4 regions of the Mucilaginibacter rubeus genome follow, and region 4 is predicted to be linked to each of the others. Evidence: riboswitches for the same ligand, from Rfam matches in the RefSeq annotation. Region 4 holds a riboswitch; each other region holds the start of a gene.
What was found. Region 4 has a riboswitch for S-adenosylmethionine ahead of DEO27_RS11710 (peroxiredoxin family protein). Riboswitches for the same ligand answer to the same signal wherever they lie in the genome.
Positions count from the first base shown of each region.

Region 1: linked by a shared signal. The riboswitch ahead of metH (methionine synthase) and the one ahead of DEO27_RS11710 (peroxiredoxin family protein) in region 4 are both predicted to bind S-adenosylmethionine.
Region 2: linked by a shared signal. The riboswitch ahead of DEO27_RS02395 (TlpA family protein disulfide reductase) and the one ahead of DEO27_RS11710 (peroxiredoxin family protein) in region 4 are both predicted to bind S-adenosylmethionine.
Region 3: linked by a shared signal. The riboswitch ahead of DEO27_RS00930 (transmembrane 220 family protein) and the one ahead of DEO27_RS11710 (peroxiredoxin family protein) in region 4 are both predicted to bind S-adenosylmethionine.

Region 1 is NZ_CP043450.1:6,093,372-6,097,587, forward strand. It holds gene DEO27_RS24330 (hypothetical protein) at 1-424, shown strand, start outside; gene DEO27_RS24335 (Bax inhibitor-1/YccA family protein) at 527-1,261, shown strand; SAM riboswitch class I at 1,396-1,505, shown strand; gene metH (methionine synthase) at 1,701-4,216, shown strand, end outside.
Region 2 is NZ_CP043450.1:586,571-590,786, reverse strand. It holds gene DEO27_RS02400 (SusC/RagA family TonB-linked outer membrane protein) at 1-562, opposite strand, end outside; gene DEO27_RS02395 (TlpA family protein disulfide reductase) at 932-1,498, opposite strand; SAM riboswitch class I at 1,610-1,723, opposite strand; gene DEO27_RS02390 (isocitrate lyase/phosphoenolpyruvate mutase family protein) at 2,063-2,839, opposite strand; gene DEO27_RS02385 (YybH family protein) at 2,980-3,360, opposite strand; gene DEO27_RS02380 (helix-turn-helix domain-containing protein) at 3,432-4,216, opposite strand, start outside.
Region 3 is NZ_CP043450.1:218,739-222,954, reverse strand. It holds gene DEO27_RS00940 (peptidase) at 1-625, shown strand, start outside; gene DEO27_RS00935 (transglutaminase-like domain-containing protein) at 630-1,478, shown strand; gene DEO27_RS00930 (transmembrane 220 family protein) at 1,844-2,245, opposite strand; SAM riboswitch class I at 2,551-2,665, opposite strand; gene DEO27_RS00925 (SDR family oxidoreductase) at 3,124-3,885, shown strand; gene DEO27_RS00920 (DUF72 domain-containing protein) at 4,048-4,216, shown strand, end outside.
Region 4 is NZ_CP043450.1:2,919,159-2,923,374, forward strand. It holds gene DEO27_RS11705 (peroxiredoxin family protein) at 1-786, opposite strand, end outside; gene DEO27_RS11710 (peroxiredoxin family protein) at 816-2,129, opposite strand; SAM riboswitch class I at 2,340-2,452, opposite strand; gene DEO27_RS11715 (protein-disulfide reductase DsbD domain-containing protein) at 2,888-3,334, opposite strand; SAM riboswitch class I at 3,431-3,553, opposite strand; gene DEO27_RS11720 (family 2A encapsulin nanocompartment shell protein) at 3,699-4,216, shown strand, end outside.

The DNA.
Region 1 (4,216 bases), 3.2 Mb from region 4:
TTCGTTCGGCTCCAATACACTTTACCTTAAGGTGCTTTTTGCCGACTATGATAAAGGCTACACCATCATTGAATTAATTGGCGAATGGAATGACGCTATCAACAACGACATCATGCTGTTAAAGCGCGAACTACTTGACCTCATGATAGATAATGGCATCACGCATTTTATCCTGATAGGTGAAAACGTTTTGAACTTTCACTCAAGTGATGATTGTTATTATGAAGAATGGTTTCAGGATGTAGAGGATGGCTGGATAGCAGGCATCAACTTCCGCGAACATGTGATAGATGAGTTTAAAAATAGCAACATCGACTATTACATTAACTTCGGTGGCGAATTGGATAACCTCGGTTGGCGCACCCTAAAACCCGTACAGGTTTTCAAAAAGGTAGAAGAGCAGCTGATGCGTCGTTTAAACTAACGCTAACACACCTCGCAATGACGAGATGGAAAGGCACACACGCATTCTTCACCTGACATTCACTTTTTATTCATAAATTCGTAGTATAATTTTTAACACAAAATGGAATTTAAAGATCCCGAATACGTTTATAAAAACGTAATACAATTAAACGAACAGGATGCATCACGTAAATTTATAGCAAGTGTATTTTTATGGATGTTTGTTGCCTTAGGTATTTCAAGCGTTTGCGCGTTTGTATTTGCCGGTACACCTCAATTATTAAACCTGCTGTTTGATTTTAACACAGGTCACTCAACCGGGTTGGGCATGATAGTTATGTTTTTGCCTTTGGCATTTGTTTTAATTATGCGCTTTGGCTTAAACCGCTTGTCATATCCTGTACTTGCGCTGTTATTTATTGCATACGCTGCCGCAACAGGAATGAGCCTTTGCTATATCCTTTTGATATACACAGCATCAAAAGTAACATTAGCTTTTGGCGTATCCGCGCTGGTTTTTGGTGTAATGGCTATTGCCGGTTATACTACAAAAACAGACCTGACCAACTTTGGCGGTATCCTGATCATGTTGCTGATTGGCATCATCATCGCCTCTCTGGTAAATATGTTCTTACACAGCGAAGCTTTTGATTACATCATCAGCTATTTTGGTGTAGCAGTGTTTACCGGTTTAACCGCTTACGATGTTCAGAAACTTAAACGCATTGGCGCCGGTATAGAGTACGGCGACGCTTCTGCCAAGAAAATGGCGCTAATGGGTGGGTTGACTCTATATCTTGACTTCATCAACCTTTTCCTTTTCGTTCTTCGCTTATTTGGCGGCAGAAGGCGATAATCAACCCAAAAGAAATTATTCAGAAAGCTGCCTCCGCAAAAGGCAGCTTTTTTTGTTTAACAATGTGGCTTAGTTATGATATATAGCGTTTGTTATACACTTGCAAATGACAACTTTATTGCGCAAATTTGCAGTGCTTATGGAGAAAGACGGAGGGATTAGACCCTGCGATGTCTTAGCAACCTGTGCTTCACAAGGTGCTACATTCTACCAGGCAGCAATTAAGCGCCCGGACAGATAAGCGAAAGTCATAATAACACCCGACTTTTCGAGATAAGCTTTTATTTAGATTTGAGATATTAGATTTGAGATTTGAGATAGTTTTTGCTTTTTCAGATCGTCTGTTTAGTGTCTTTTTATCAGATATATGAGATAAAGATCTGAGTGCTGAATTTTCTCCAGTCTCATATCTCACATCTCATATCTCACATCTCAAAAAATGGACATTAGAAAAGAATTACAGAAACGCATCCTGGTGATTGACGGAGCAATGGGTACCATGATTCAAAGGTACCAGCTCACGGAGAAGGATTTTCGTGGCGAGCGTTTTCGCGATCATAAAAGCGACCTGCAGGGCAATAACGACCTGCTCAATATCACACGCCCAGACATTATTAAGGCTATCCATGCCGAATATTTGGATGCAGGGGCTGATATTATTGAAACCAACACATTCAGCACACAGGTAATTTCCCTTGCCGATTATCACCTGGAAGAATTGGCATACGAATTAAGCTATGAAGGCGCCCGTATTGCACGCGAGGTAGCCGATGAATATACCCAACGCAATCCCGAAAAGCCGCGCTTTGTCGCCGGCGCTATCGGGCCAACAAACCGCACCGCTTCATTGTCGCCTGATGTTAATGACCCGGGCTACCGCGCTGTTACGTTTGATGATCTGGCCGATGCCTACTATGACCAGGTGCGTGGTTTGGTTGACGGCGGCTCGCATTTGCTGCTGGTTGAAACCATCTTTGATACCCTGAATGCCAAGGCTGCCCTGTTCGCCATAAAACGTTATGAGGATGAATGTAAAGCTGCCGGAAAGGATTTCCCTGCTTTCAGGGATTCGGGTGGTATCATGATCTCGGGTACTATTACCGATGCTTCGGGCCGTACCCTTTCGGGGCAAACGGTTGAGGCTTTCTGGAACTCGATAAGTCATGCCAACCTGCTATCGGTAGGTTTAAACTGCGCTTTAGGTGCAAGGGAAATGCGCCCGCACCTTGCCGAACTTTCTGAAAAAGCAGGCGTATATATTTCGGCTTATCCAAACGCAGGCCTACCAAATGAGTTTGGCCAGTACGACGAAACCCCACACGAAACCGCTCACCAGGTTGATGATTTCATTAAAGCCGGGCTGGTAAATATCGTAGGCGGATGTTGCGGTACCACACCCGATCACATCAAATGCATTGCCGATAAAGCTGCATCCTTCCCCCCGCGCCCTATCCCTGAAATTGAGCCGGATATGCGTCTGAGCGGGTTGGAATCGGTTACCATTAAGCCCGAAAGCATTTTCGTAAACGTGGGTGAGCGTACCAATATCACCGGTTCGCCCAAGTTTTCTAAACTGATTTTGGCCGAGGATTATGAGGCAGCGCTATCTGTTGCGCTGCAGCAAGTTGAAGGTGGAGCCCAGGTTATCGACATTAACATGGACGAGGGCATGATCGACTCTGAAGCGGTGATGACAAAGTTCCTGAACCTTGTTGCATCTGAGCCGGACATAGCCAAACTGCCTATCATGATCGATTCATCTAAATGGACAGTGATTGAGGCGGGTTTGAAATGCGTACAGGGTAAGGGTATAGTAAACTCTATCTCCCTTAAGGAAGGCGAAGAAAAGTTTAAAGAGCAAGCCCGCAAAATACTAAGCTATGGTGCAGCTACCGTAGTAATGGCATTTGATGAAGTTGGTCAGGCCGACTCATTAGAACGCCGTATCGAGATCTGTAAAAGATCATACGATATATTGGTGAACGAAGTAGGCTTCCCGCCACAGGATATCATTTTTGACCCCAACATCCTTACCGTAGCTACCGGTTTGGAAGAGCATAATAACTACGCGGTTGATTTTATTGAAGCTACGCGCTGGATAAAACAAAATCTGCCTCACGCCAAGGTGAGCGGTGGGGTAAGTAATATTTCGTTCTCTTTCAGGGGTAACAATACTGTGCGCGAGGCTATGCACTCGGCATTCTTGTATCACGCCATTAAAGCGGGTATGGATATGGGTATTGTTAACGCCGGTATGCTTGAAGTTTACGAGCAAATTCCTAAAAACCTGCTTGAGTTGGTTGAAGATGTACTGCTTAACCGTCGCCAGGATGCTACAGAGCGCCTGGTGGAGTTTGCCGATACCATCAAAAGTAAAGGCAAAGAGATTGTACGTGACGAAGAATGGCGTAAAGGCACCGTTCAGGAGCGCCTGTCGCACTCGTTGGTAAAAGGCATTGTTGAATACCTTGATAACGATGTGGAAGAAGCCCGCCAGGCTTATGCAAGGCCGCTTGAAGTAATTGAAGGCCCGCTGATGGATGGCATGAACGTAGTAGGTGACCTGTTTGGTGCGGGCAAAATGTTCCTGCCGCAGGTAGTTAAATCGGCCCGTGTAATGAAAAAGGCCGTGGCTTACCTGTTGCCCTTCATCGAAGAAGAAAAAAAGAATAACGCAGGTGCCGATCAGCGCTCGAACGCCGGTAAGGTTTTAATGGCCACCGTAAAAGGCGATGTGCATGACATTGGTAAAAATATAGTTGGCGTAGTACTGGCCTGTAACAACTTCGAAGTTATTGACCTTGGAGTAATGGTGCCTGCGCAACGCATTATTGAAGAAGCTAAAAAGCAAAACGTTGATATTATTGGCTTAAGCGGGTTGATAACGCCATCGCTTGACGAGATGGTGCATTTTGCCAAAGAAATGGAGCGCGAAAACTTCACCATTCCACTAAT
Region 2 (4,216 bases), 2.3 Mb from region 4:
TAACACCGTCAACCACAAATAAGGGCTGGTTATTACCCGAGATAGAAGTTTCTCCACGGATAACGATACGGGACGAACCCATATCACCCTGGCTGTTGGTAACCTGTACACCGGCAATTTTACCCGCCAGCGCGTTTACAAAGTTTGTTTCCTTGGCTTCTGAGATATCTTTCGATTTTAAACCCTGCACTGCATAACCCAATGATTTTTTATCTTTTGAGATATTGAGGGCCGTTATAACTACCTCATTAAGCGAGTTTGGCGCTTCAACCAAAACTATATTCAAGGTTGATGAACCTGTAACCGTAACGTCCTGGCTGGTAAAGCCTATATAGCTAACCCGCAGTACATCGTTTACTTTGGCGTTAATGGTAAACTTACCGTCAACATTGGTTTGTGCGCCCGTTGTAGTGCCTTTAACTGATATGCTTACACCGGGCAACGGCAGCCCATCGGACTTGGCGGTTACCACACCGCTTATTTTAACGGATTGCCCCGCAACCGTCTGGACGAGAATGAAAGGCAATAAAATTGCCAGAAATAGCTTGTAAATTTTTAACATGATTTAATAATTGAGAATTAATTTTTTGATGTCTTTACCGGTACAAAAAGCATGGCTATCGCGTTAGCAGGCATAAATTGCCCAACTCATAACCTGTTATAACAGTAAAGAATTGATTAGGGGATGGTATTATTAAGCTACGGCAAGCTGCAGCAAGTCCGTATTTAAATACCATGCATGCTGTAAAGAATTAGCAGCAACAACGCATGCTTTGCATATATGGATAGATGGATTTGCAGGCCGATTGGCTTACCGGGACGAAGGTGTTTTTGTGTAAGGGGTTAGTTTTTGTTTTCATAAAAACGGGTATTAAATAAGTACGGATAGATTCTTTCTTTATCGATAGCCAGCAGGGTGGCCGTCATTCATTTAGTTGATAGATGCTGTTTTGTTGTTCACCAAAGCGTCGACAGCTTTTAGCATGGATGCAAATTCCTGTTTATCGTACAAGCGGGTGAGGTAAACAATTTTCCCATCGCGGTCAATAACTACATTACGCGTGACGCCACTTTTTTTGTTAGCAAACCGTCCGAAGATATCTGCACCGGGATCAAGGGCCAGCGGGTAGCTGATGTTCATGACCTGGTGAAAACCTTTCACTTTTTCAAGCGGTTCATCGCGGTCAACACCTATTAAAACCAGGCCTTTATCTTTATAAGCCTGCCAGATCTCTTTTTCAAGATGAGGCATTTCTTCGCGGCATACGCTGCACCAGCTTGCAGTAAATTGCAGGATAACCACTTTACCGCGTAATTGCTTTAATGATGTTTTAGTGCCATCGGTAAGCACAAGCTCAAAATCAGCCGGGGCGATATCGCCTGTTTTCACGATGTAACCACGATCTGTGTTCGGATCAGCAGCCGCGTTTGTTTGCGCTGAGGCAAATAGCGCTGTTATGGAAAACAGGCAGGTAATAAGTAAAAGTTTAATCTTCATTGCTAAACACTTTAAATTGTGATATCAACTCAGTAATATTTTTTAGCAAGAAAAGTGAAGGGAGAAAAAGAATTGTACTTATAGCCTGAAAATACAAGGCAATAGCTTATTACATTATCTTTTCCACCCCTATTTGGGCAGACAGGAATTAGCACCTTTATAACAGTGGGCTTACAGGTTGCTAAGACATCACAGGGCCTTTCCCTCAGTCTTTCTTGATAATAAAATACTCAAAGAACCGATTTGATGGTGCAAATATATACATATTCTACTAAAACCATAGACTTTATATAATTATTGCAATAAAATGAATTAAACCGGGTAAAAATTGCAGCGCCAATATGCTTCGATAATACCATCTTTAAAGCAAAAAGCGCCTCCATTTTATGGAAACGCATTTTTTATATCGATTGATCAATTCTTTATAAATAAAAAGTCCCTAACGCTCGCCGCAGGGACTTTTAACCTAAACTTATTTGCAGATTAAATCTACATCCACAATAACCCTATGCCTTGCAAAAAGTTTGTTAACTCCTTACAACGTATGGTTGGAATTTGGAGACCTTAATTAAACAGGCTCGCGAAGCTATTTTCGGCGACTATCTTTTCAACTTTGTTTTCCAGCTCCTGGTAAATAATGCTGTTTAAAAAATTACCTGAACTGATCCGTTTTACACCGGCGCTCTGCAGCGCTTTAAAATCAGGCAGGTTAGGCATACACATTACGCTAACGGGGAGGTTGGATAAGGCGGTTATTTTTTCGATATCACTTATTTGTGTGATGCAAGGAAAAAACAAACCATGTACGCCTGTATCCTGGTAAAGTTTAGTGCGGGTGAGGGCACCTTCAAGCGCGTTGGGCAAACCAAGCAAAAATGAATCGCCCCTTACATTTATAAATACCTCCACTCCTGCTTTCGCCAGTAAACCGGTAACCTGTTTAAGTTTTGCGGCAAATTCATTCGCATCAACAATGCTGCGCTGACCGTTGATTACTATCGAATCTTCGATGTTAATACCTGCCACACCAATACTATGCAGACGGATGATATTGTCACTGATCTCTTCAGGCGTGTTACCATAACCCGCTTCAAGATCAACTGATAAAATGGCCGATGCCGATGCTGCTATCCGTTTGATCACAAAAAGATAATCATCAAAACTCATTTCTTCACCATCGGCAAGACCTAATGTAGCTGCAACTGCCGCGCTTGATGTGCCTATGGCCTTAAAATTCAGTTTATCATAAACCTGTGCGCTTTGTACATTCCATACGTTACCAATTTGCAGAAGTTCTGTATTATGATGCAGGGCTAAAAATTCTTTAAATCTGTTTTTCATTTTCTTATTTTTTATTGATGCTCAAAATTAGCCCGCTTGCTTTTCTGAAAATTGTATAAAACGGAACAAATTGAGGTGAAAGGTGAAAGGTGAAAGAACAATGGCCGGATAAACCGGCCATTGTTCTTTCTTAATTTTAATCATGCTACAAGATTAGCTTCGGCTCCGAAAGCGTGATCGATGATAATTTTCCAGCTGCCATCGGGTTGTTGCTTCATAAGTTCGATGCCTTTTGCTGCAACCTGGGTTTTACCTTTGTCTGTAATGCTCCACTCCGATCGGCCTACGGCTACATCGCCCGATTGTAGACAGTAAACGGTTTTAATTTCCATTACGCCCGGAACAGCGCAAATGCTTTTTACTGCTTCTACAAACTGGGACTGCCCTGATACTTCTTTTCTGGGTTCAGGGAAAATGATGCCGTTGGCATCGTACACATTCATAATTACATCTAAGTTTTTGGTGTTAAAAGCTGCCGCCAGTACGGCGTGCACTTCCTGTGGTGTTTTTGCTGTTTTCATTTTGCTGTGTTTTTATTATCAGCAAAACTATATGGCTTTAACAACCCAAAATTGTATAAAACGGAAGCGTATTAACTGCCCGCCAAAATCTGGTTTATTGGCGATGCCTGCGCGGCAAAGGCATTAGGGGTAAGTCCTGTAAAAAGCTTAAACTCCTTTATAAAATGGGCCTGATCAAAATAGCCGGCGCTGTAAGCTACATTGGTCAGCTTTTCTTCGGCAGCGTTTACGAGGTTAAGGCTATGTTGAAAGCGATTTATTTTATAAAATAATTTGGGAGGTATGCCAGTATACTGCGAAAAAAGGGTATTTAAATGCCGTGAAGAAATATTATGCCGGTTGGAAATAGATAGGATATTATCATCGCTGTAGCTCTTTTTAAGATTGCCTATGATGTCACCTATGAATTTGATCTTCGAGTGCTTTTTTTCAGTTACAGATAAACGGCTCCAAAGGTAATCCTCAATCATGGCTACCTTCGCGTTCAGATCGGGAGTCTCCAATAACCTTGAATAAAGCGTTTGCAATTTAGGGCCGAATACCTGCCTGGCATCTACAATTTCATTATTGAACTCGGCTACATTTTCGTCAAAAAAATAAGCGGCCGAATGTGGGTAGAAACGGAAGCCCAGCATGATATTTCTTCCTACCGATTGTATGGCCAGCGGCTTGGTGATCTGCCCCCAAAGCTCAACTGGAGGCGTGGTATAAAATGTATCCCCTTTTTTTGACTTCCAGTTTCCGGCGCCAAGGTTAAAGATCACTTCCATGGTGCCGCTTGGGAACACGATATCATCATAGCTCCTGTCCGAATCAGATTCGTAAAAGTAGAAGCATTTGATGTACGGCTGCAGCC
Region 3 (4,216 bases), 2.7 Mb from region 4:
AGATCACTTCTCGCTGTTTATCATGACCAGTGGCTTGCGTTCGGTGCGCGATAAGGCAGTGATCTATTTCAATGAACTACTGGAAACAGCCGAGTTCAACAAAATGTACAAAGCCGTGAATGCTTTTGGCGAGCAGGTGAAACGTGCCGCCCAGGAAGATAAGGAATCGCTTGATGCCTCTGGCTTACGGTTTGACCTGAATACCATCATAGGCGGACAATTACGCGATGACGATGAGCACAAGCTGTTTTTGCTTTATCCCGAAGGTAACTGGGTTGAGTTGGGACAAGGTGCGCCTTATGTGGTTATCGGTAATTCGGGCCATGGCAAGGCTATCCTAAACCGGATTCTTGATGAAAACTCGAGCCTGAAATTGGCGTTGAAAACAGGTTTTCTTTCGTTCGATTCAACAAGGGTAAGCTCAAATAATGTTGATTTCCCTATAGATGTTGCTGTTTATAAAAAGGATAGCTTTAATATTGTTGAGCAACGTTATAACAAGCAAGATCTGGAACACATCTCCACCCAATGGGCCGAAGAACTGAAACTTGCCCTCGACCATATATCGGAAGACTGGATGGACGCGACATTTAACAAATTAGAAGAAATAAAAACAGAAAGCTGATAACATGAAATTCGATGTGTTTTCCCAAATGGAATATGTGGTGCGGTCGCCCGGCACATTGATTTTAAACATACATGCATTACGCAGCCCCAATCAAACCATACTAAGCGAAGAATTTAGCTTAGAGCCGTACATTAAGTTTGAAGAACTGCAAACGCTGCAGGGCGAAAGCCGTTTAGTGCGCTTTGATGTGAGTGCCGATACGCCTGATATTAAAGTCACTTACAAGGCTGTAGTTGATAATTGTTATGAAGTAGCCGATTTCAGTGAGCTACAGGAAACCCACGTTTCGGAATTGCCTTCGCCGGTGTTGCCTTATCTTAACCCGAGCCGCTATTGCCAGTCGGACAAGTTATATCGTCTTGCCCATAATATGTTTGGGCATATAACCAACCCTTTTGAGCAAGTAGTTGAATTAACCAACTGGATCCATAAAAACGTGCAGTACTTAAGTGGTTCAACCAATTCGCAAACATCCGCTTTTGATACGGTAACTGAACAGGCAGGTGTTTGCAGGGACTTCGCGCATTTAGGTATAGCTCTTTGCCGGGCCTTAACTATTCCGGCAAGATATTTTACTGGTTATGCCTATCACCTTAAACCGGCTGATTTTCATGCCTGCTTTGAGGCATACCTTGGTGGAAAATGGATTCTGTTTGATGCTACACGACTGGTACCATTAAACGGCCTGGTCAAAATAGCCACCGGTCATGATGCCGCCGACTCGGCCATAGCCAACATTTTTGGCGACGTTACCTTTACAACCATGCAGGTAAGCTGCGAGCTTGCCGAAGACGGCTTTGAACCATTTTATTATGTTGATGGTGAGTTTAAGGGATTGTCGTATTTGTAAAAGGGAAGCTCTGTAAACCGCCCCTATCTATTTGTCATCCTGAGCGATAGCGAAGGATCTCCTTCAGTAGACAAAGCCGCTGTACAGAGCGAAGAAGATGCTTCGTTCCTCAGCATGACAAAATTTTAAAACAGGTGTCAAAAAATGTCATTTCGATAGAGCAGCGGGTTGGGCTGATGTACGGGCGAAAGAGAAATCTTATACTCAAAGCAAAGCGAAAATGCATGGTGTATAAGATTTCTCCTCACCGGAGCTCAAACCCAACGCTTTTTCGTCGAAATGACATCGCTTATTTATGATCAGCTTTAAAGGATAGATCGTGTAATAGCCTTCAAGGTATTTGAAACAAGCCCCTTGGCAAATCTTTACCTTTTCCCCTTTTTAACCGGCACTTTTTTACGCTCTTTCACCGCGTAAACCCAATTGGCTCCCAGTACCGCTATACATATCACCAATCCAAAAAACTCACGTACTTCTTCAACCCATGGCTTTTCGGCTTTCATGGTTTGTACAAGGCTTTCGGCATGGTGGTATTCAAACCAGTCTACCAGGCCATTATTGTCAAATATTTTATAGATGGCGTAGCCTGTAAAAACAGCGATACCTACCGCGTACCCAATTGGATAAAATTCTTTTTTTGCCGCAAGGTAGCAGAACCAGGCACAATACAAATAAATAGGCATCCAAAGGTATGGGTCGGGATCATTATACTGTAAACCCGCGAAGATGATAAAAAGTACAATCCATACAATGTTGAAGATTTTCATAAGTAAAAAGCAATTGCAATAATTTATACTGGTTTTGGCGCCTAATATGCAGGTTAAGCAATGCTAAATATAGAAATTTAGTTTGCACTTTTTAAAGGCAAAAAATAGTTTTTATATACTTAAAAAGTGGCAAAAACAGGCAGGAAAATTGATGTATATAAAATGAACCTGATGAAAATTTGATGTCGCGGGCAGATTCGAACTGCCGTTTAGGGTATTGCGGACCCCCACCTATCCTCTCGGTCACGCGACTTGAAAACTATAGAAAAAAATCACTTAATCAGATCGGTTGTGGGGTGTAGATATAATTATCTCTCTCCCGTTTTGCACAGGAGCAGGAATTAGCACCTTTTACATTATGCGGATGTACAGGTTGCTAAGACGTCTTTGGGCCTTTCCCTCAGTCTTTCTTGATAAGTTATAAAAGAACGCTTTGTCGTTGTTGACAGTGCAAATGTAATAATTAATTATATAAATCCTATGGTTTTAGTAGTTTAATTTCATTTATATTTGTTTTATATTGATTTTGAGGGAGATAAATTCAGGAAGGGAGTGATTGTGATGTCTTTGTTTGAGACAGGATAGCCATTAGACCATAAAAAGGAAGAGCGCGGGCCGTGCGATTCCCTCCCCTGGGAGGGTGTAGGGAGGGGTTCAGCGAGATGCCGGTCATTGCAAAGACGTATAAACCCCTCCCTGCCAATACGCAACCCTAACGCACCCCTCCCGGGGGAGGGAATTTCCGATATCTTCACTTTGTTTTTTGGTACTCCCCACTAAAAAACTTAAATGATCACCATTTAATCTGAAGTAGTCACCATAATTTTATTAGCTAACCATTGCACCTTTGTATTGTTAAAACATTAAAACACACCATAATGAAAGCAAACAAAATAGCATTAATAACCGGCGGTAGCCGAGGCCTGGGCAAAAACGCCGCAAAACACATCGCCCAAAAAGGCATTGACGTTATAGTTACTTACCGCACCAAAAAAGAAGAAGCCGAAGCTGTTGTGGCCGAAATAGAATTGATGGGGCAAAAGGCTGCCGCTTTGCAGCTGGATACCGGTATTGTATCAACATTTGATGCTTTTATTACAACACTAAAATCAACCCTAAATGAAAAATGGGGACGTGATACTTTTGATTTTCTGATCAACAACGCGGGTATTGACGCGGCCTCGCCATTTGCACAAACCACCGAAGAGGATTTTGACAACCTGTTTAATGTGCATTTTAAAGGCGTTTACTTTTTAACCCAGAAAAGCCTGCCTATAATTGCCGATGGCGGCCGCATCATCAATTTTTCGACCGGACTGGCTCGTTTCTCAACTCCCGGCTATGCTGCCTATGCATCCATGAAAGGCGCTATTGAAGTATTTACCAAATACCTTGCAAAAGAACTGGGCGGTCGCGGTATAGCCGCAAACGTTGTGGCTCCGGGTATCATCCAGACCGATTTTACCAAAGCGGCATTTGACTCACACCCCGGTTTGGAAGAAATGATGTCGAAATCAACAGCTTTAGGCAGGGTTGGTCAGCCGGATGATATCGGAGGCGTAGTAGCCTTCCTTTGTACAGAAGATGCCCGCTGGATCAACGCTCAGCGTATTGAAGCTTCGGGCGGGATGTTCTTGTAGTTTAGTGAGTGGTTGATTTTTAGGTGAGTGGTTGACTGGGTTGATTAAGTGAGTAGTTACAGGCGGAATGCTTGTTTGCGAGCTTTCAACCTAATCAACTATTCCCCCAATCAACCACTCACCTAATCAACCAAATCACTATCTTTCCCACAAAAAAAGCAAATGGAATTTGGTAGAGTAACAGATGAGGAATTAGTAAGGGTTGATTTTACCCTGCCAGCAGATCCGCAGATTACTGTTGATACGCTTGCAGCCGCCAAAAATGATGTACCTCTGCAGGTACATGTTGGCTGTGCTAAATGGGGACGCAAGGAATGGATCGGCAAGATCT
Region 4 (4,216 bases):
TTTGTAACCTTCTTTCAGGTAAGTTAATTTGTACGGATCAGGTAGTTCGGCTTTATCGTCTTTTACGGCATCAAACTTGGTGTTATCATAAATGCCTTGGCCTATCTCACCACTCAGCGTACCATCCGGATTGATCTTCCCCTTGTAAATTTTAGGGCTCGGACCGGTAAAGCCACTCAGCTCAAATTCATCGCCTTGTACAGTACCCTCCAGCTCGCGGCTGTCGCCGGTTACCTGCATAATTACACCAGTTAATTTATTACCAGTCTGTTTCAGGACAGCTATCTTGTTAGGTACCTGCTCTTTCGAGTAAACTTTCAGCTCCCATTTACCGGTTAAGTTGGCGGCTGGTGCAATATCCTTACCAGGCTCAACAAAACGGTAGCTTTTGCCGTATTCGGCGGTGAAGGGTAGTGAATTCCCTCTGAAACCCGGCACCAGGCTGCGGTATTCGCCACTTAAGGTTCCGTCATCTTCTACTTTGGCAACCAGTGCGGCATCATACGTATTCATTTTAATAAATACCGAATCTTTGCCTACCTGCTTAACATGAAAGTTATCGCGACGGGTACCATTGATGAGCGTGAAGGTAGCATGTTCCGCATCCTTACCTTTCAATTCAAAATTAAAAGGAACTTTTGTTTCGGCTACAGTAAACACGCCGCGCCATACACCTTCTTTGATAAATTTTACCGGCGGATTTTTATCGGCCGCAAACACTGTACTGCTCAACAGCAACCCTACTGTCAGGCATTTGAATGAAGTAATTAAATTGAGTGTTTTCATTTGATAAATTATAGATAGTTAATAGTTGTTTACTTACCTTGACGTGCCGGCTGATCAACAACGGCAGCAGTTTCTGGCGCCGGCTCCGCGATAAGCTCGTCTAAAAGCTTGTTGAATTTCTTTTCGTAATCTTCATGATATTTGCCGGTTACGGTGCCGGTGTAGCCTGTATAGATCTCCCTTACGTCACCTTTTCTGTCGATAATGATCGTAGTGGGGAAAGCGATAAACTTGTTCAATGCAGGTAGTTTTTGCGATACCAGCTTCTTATCGGCTAATCCACCAAAAGCGATATCGTAGTTAATAGCATATTTATCGCGCAGCTTGCCCAGCGTGTATTTAGCATATTCCAGGCTATCTTTTTGCTCGAAGCCTAAAGCAATGGCCTCTACCCCACGGTTATGATTTTTGTTAAACCATGGCGATAGGAACACGGTTTGATCTGTACAGTTGGGGCACCAGGTACCAATGATCTCCACGATCACCACCTTACCCTTATACTTGTTATCGCTCAACGATACCTGTTTACCATCAATCCCCGGAAACGAAAAGTCAAGCTTTTTATAACCCTCTTTCAGGAAAGTTAATTTATAAGGATCCGGCAATTCAACTTCGGCTTTTTTGGCGGCGTCAAACTTCAGGTTTTTATAGATCCCGAAACCCTGTTCACCGCTCAATGTACCATCAGCATTGATCTTACCTTTAATAATGAATGGGCTTGGGCCTGTGAAACCGCTCAACGCAAATTCATCGCCCTGTACAGTGCCTTCCAACTCGCGCGTATCACCTACTACGGTCATTACCACGCCGGTAAGCTTATTACCTTTTTGTTTCAACAGGGCGATGGATGCAGGAACGGCTTCTTTGCTGTAGGTTTTGATTTCCCATTTGCCGCTCAGGTCTGCCGTAGGGGCAACGTCTTTTCCCGGTTCAACAAAGCGGTAAGTTTTACCATATTCTGCTTTAAATGGCAGCGAATTCCCCCTGAAGCCCGGAACCAGGCTGCGATACTCGCCGGTTAAAGATCCGTCGTCTTCAACTTTGGCAACCAAGGCTGCATCATAGGTGTTCATTTTGATGTAAACCGAATCCTGGCCGATAGATTTTACATGAAAATCATCACGACGGGAGCCATTGATAAGCGTAAATACCGCATGTTCAGCATCTTTTCCTTTCAGCTCAAAATTGAAGGGTACTTTTGATTCGCTTACGGTAAATTCGCCACGCCATTTGCCTTCTTTAATAAATTTAGGCTTAGGATCGGCATGCGATACGCCCGCAGTACCGAGCAAAAGCGCGATGCTCAACACTTTTGCTTTAGTTAAGTAATTTGTTGTTTTCATGTTATCAGTTTTAGTTTATTGTTATTGATTTGATTAAAAATTAGACATAGCAATGCCACGTGACCCTGTGAGGCCCTAAAAAATGGAGCAATAAAATTTCAGGAACCGGTTGTTAAAACCAGAAAAGGCGCTGTGCAAAACAACAACATCGCCTTATGGCAATTGCCTGCTGCTGCGGATAGTCATGTTTAGTGTTCATGGTGTTTAGTTAATTTATATTTGCACAGCAACATCGCCCTGCAAAAAAGTTTGAGCACTTATTTCATTGCTGAAAAGTTGCTATAAGATCATCGAGACTTCCTCTCCCTTATTCTTTATAAATCAACTAATTAATGGTGGGGTTAATTAGAATGCTGTAAAGATAGTAATAAATATGATAAATACAATAAAATCTATAGATTTAGTAGAATATTTTTTATTTAGAATTGAATTTCATTAAAATCTTATATTGTAAACAATAAACATCCTGGTCTGTACAGCACACGCCTGTTTTACCACCATAGCAAAGCAACGCACTTAGTACAGCCAGGATGTTGATCTTATTTCAGGATCAATTTTCCGTGACACAAACTGCGCTAATTAACAATACTGGTAACAACAGAAAAGGGCGCCACCATTCTGTTTAAAGGCGTTAGTGATAATATTCGTTTTCGGTTTCATGGTATTAGTTTTTAAAGCGGTTTTTGTACCGCTTCAACATCCGTTTAACAGTTCAGTTGGTGGCTATTGATCTGTTAAACACTATTATTATGTGCTATTTATTTTACAGGGACGCTGAATTCTACATCCTCAGGAGGCAGGCATTGCTTGTCGCTGCACACCATATAATTTAGTGTGCCTTTAACCGAAGTTTGCCCGTTTTTAAGTTTTATTTTTTGCTGAAAAATTACCGATTGCTCAAAGTACTGCACATTCATACTGAACGCCTTTTCATACTTACTGACAGCCTTAGGTTCTGAAGTGTTTCCGCTCAATGTATAGTCATCGCTTTTATCAAACGTAAACGAAGTTTTTACCGGGCCGCCATCAGCAACACGCTGCGAATAGATATGCCAGCCTTTTTCAATATCGGCCTTTATAAAAACGATGGCTTGCTCTTTGTCAATCTTTTTTGCCGCGTACGACCATTTTACCGGAGCAAGTATCTGCGAGTAAGCCACAGTGCCAATAACAGAAGTTAAAGCGGTAAGTATGAATTTCTTCATTCGGTATAGTGATGATGTGGTTTATTCTCTTCTTTTTTGGGGTTCAGTAAACTTACCAGGAAAAGAGCTGTGGAGATATTTGTATAAACCTGTAGCATCTTATCTTTCTCCCCTTGCCGGGAGCAGGAATTAGCACCTTTTACAATATTACAATATAAGGTATTGTACAGGTTGCCAAGACTTCATGGGGCCTTTCCCTCCGTCTTTTCTGGATAAGTGTTAAAGAACTGATGATGCAAACATACAATAAAATCTATAATTCCTATAGATTTTATATAATTTATTTTATATCATTGCAAAGCAGGTGTTAAACATTGAAAGCACCACCAAATCAGCTTTAAACACTTATTTCATTTATTAAAAAATGCCCGATCAAAAACAAAAACAAACCGCTCTCGGCGACGTAGCCGCCAGACAGTTAGCAGTAGCCACCCGTACCGTTCCGCAGTTATCAACCATTACCCCTCGCTGGTTAACACATTTATTAAACTGGATCCCTGTTGAATCAGGCGTTTATCGTTTAAACAAAGTTGTTGATGCTAATAATGTAGAAGTTGATTGCTCTAACCGTGATGAGCGTGAGCTGCCATCTACCTATGTTGATTATGAAGAAAACCCGCGGGAGTATAACCTGAGCGCAGTAAATACAGTATTAGATGTGCATACCAGGGTATCTGATTTGTACAGTAAACCCTATAACCAGATCAGCGAGCAGTTACGCCTTACTATCGAGATTGTTAAAGAACGCCAGGAAAGCGAGCTGATCAACAATCCTGAATATGGCTTATTGAGCAGCGTAGCCTCATCGCAAAAGATAAAAACAAGGCTCGGCCCCCCTACTCCGGATGACTTTGACGAACTGATCACTAAAGTTTGGAAAGA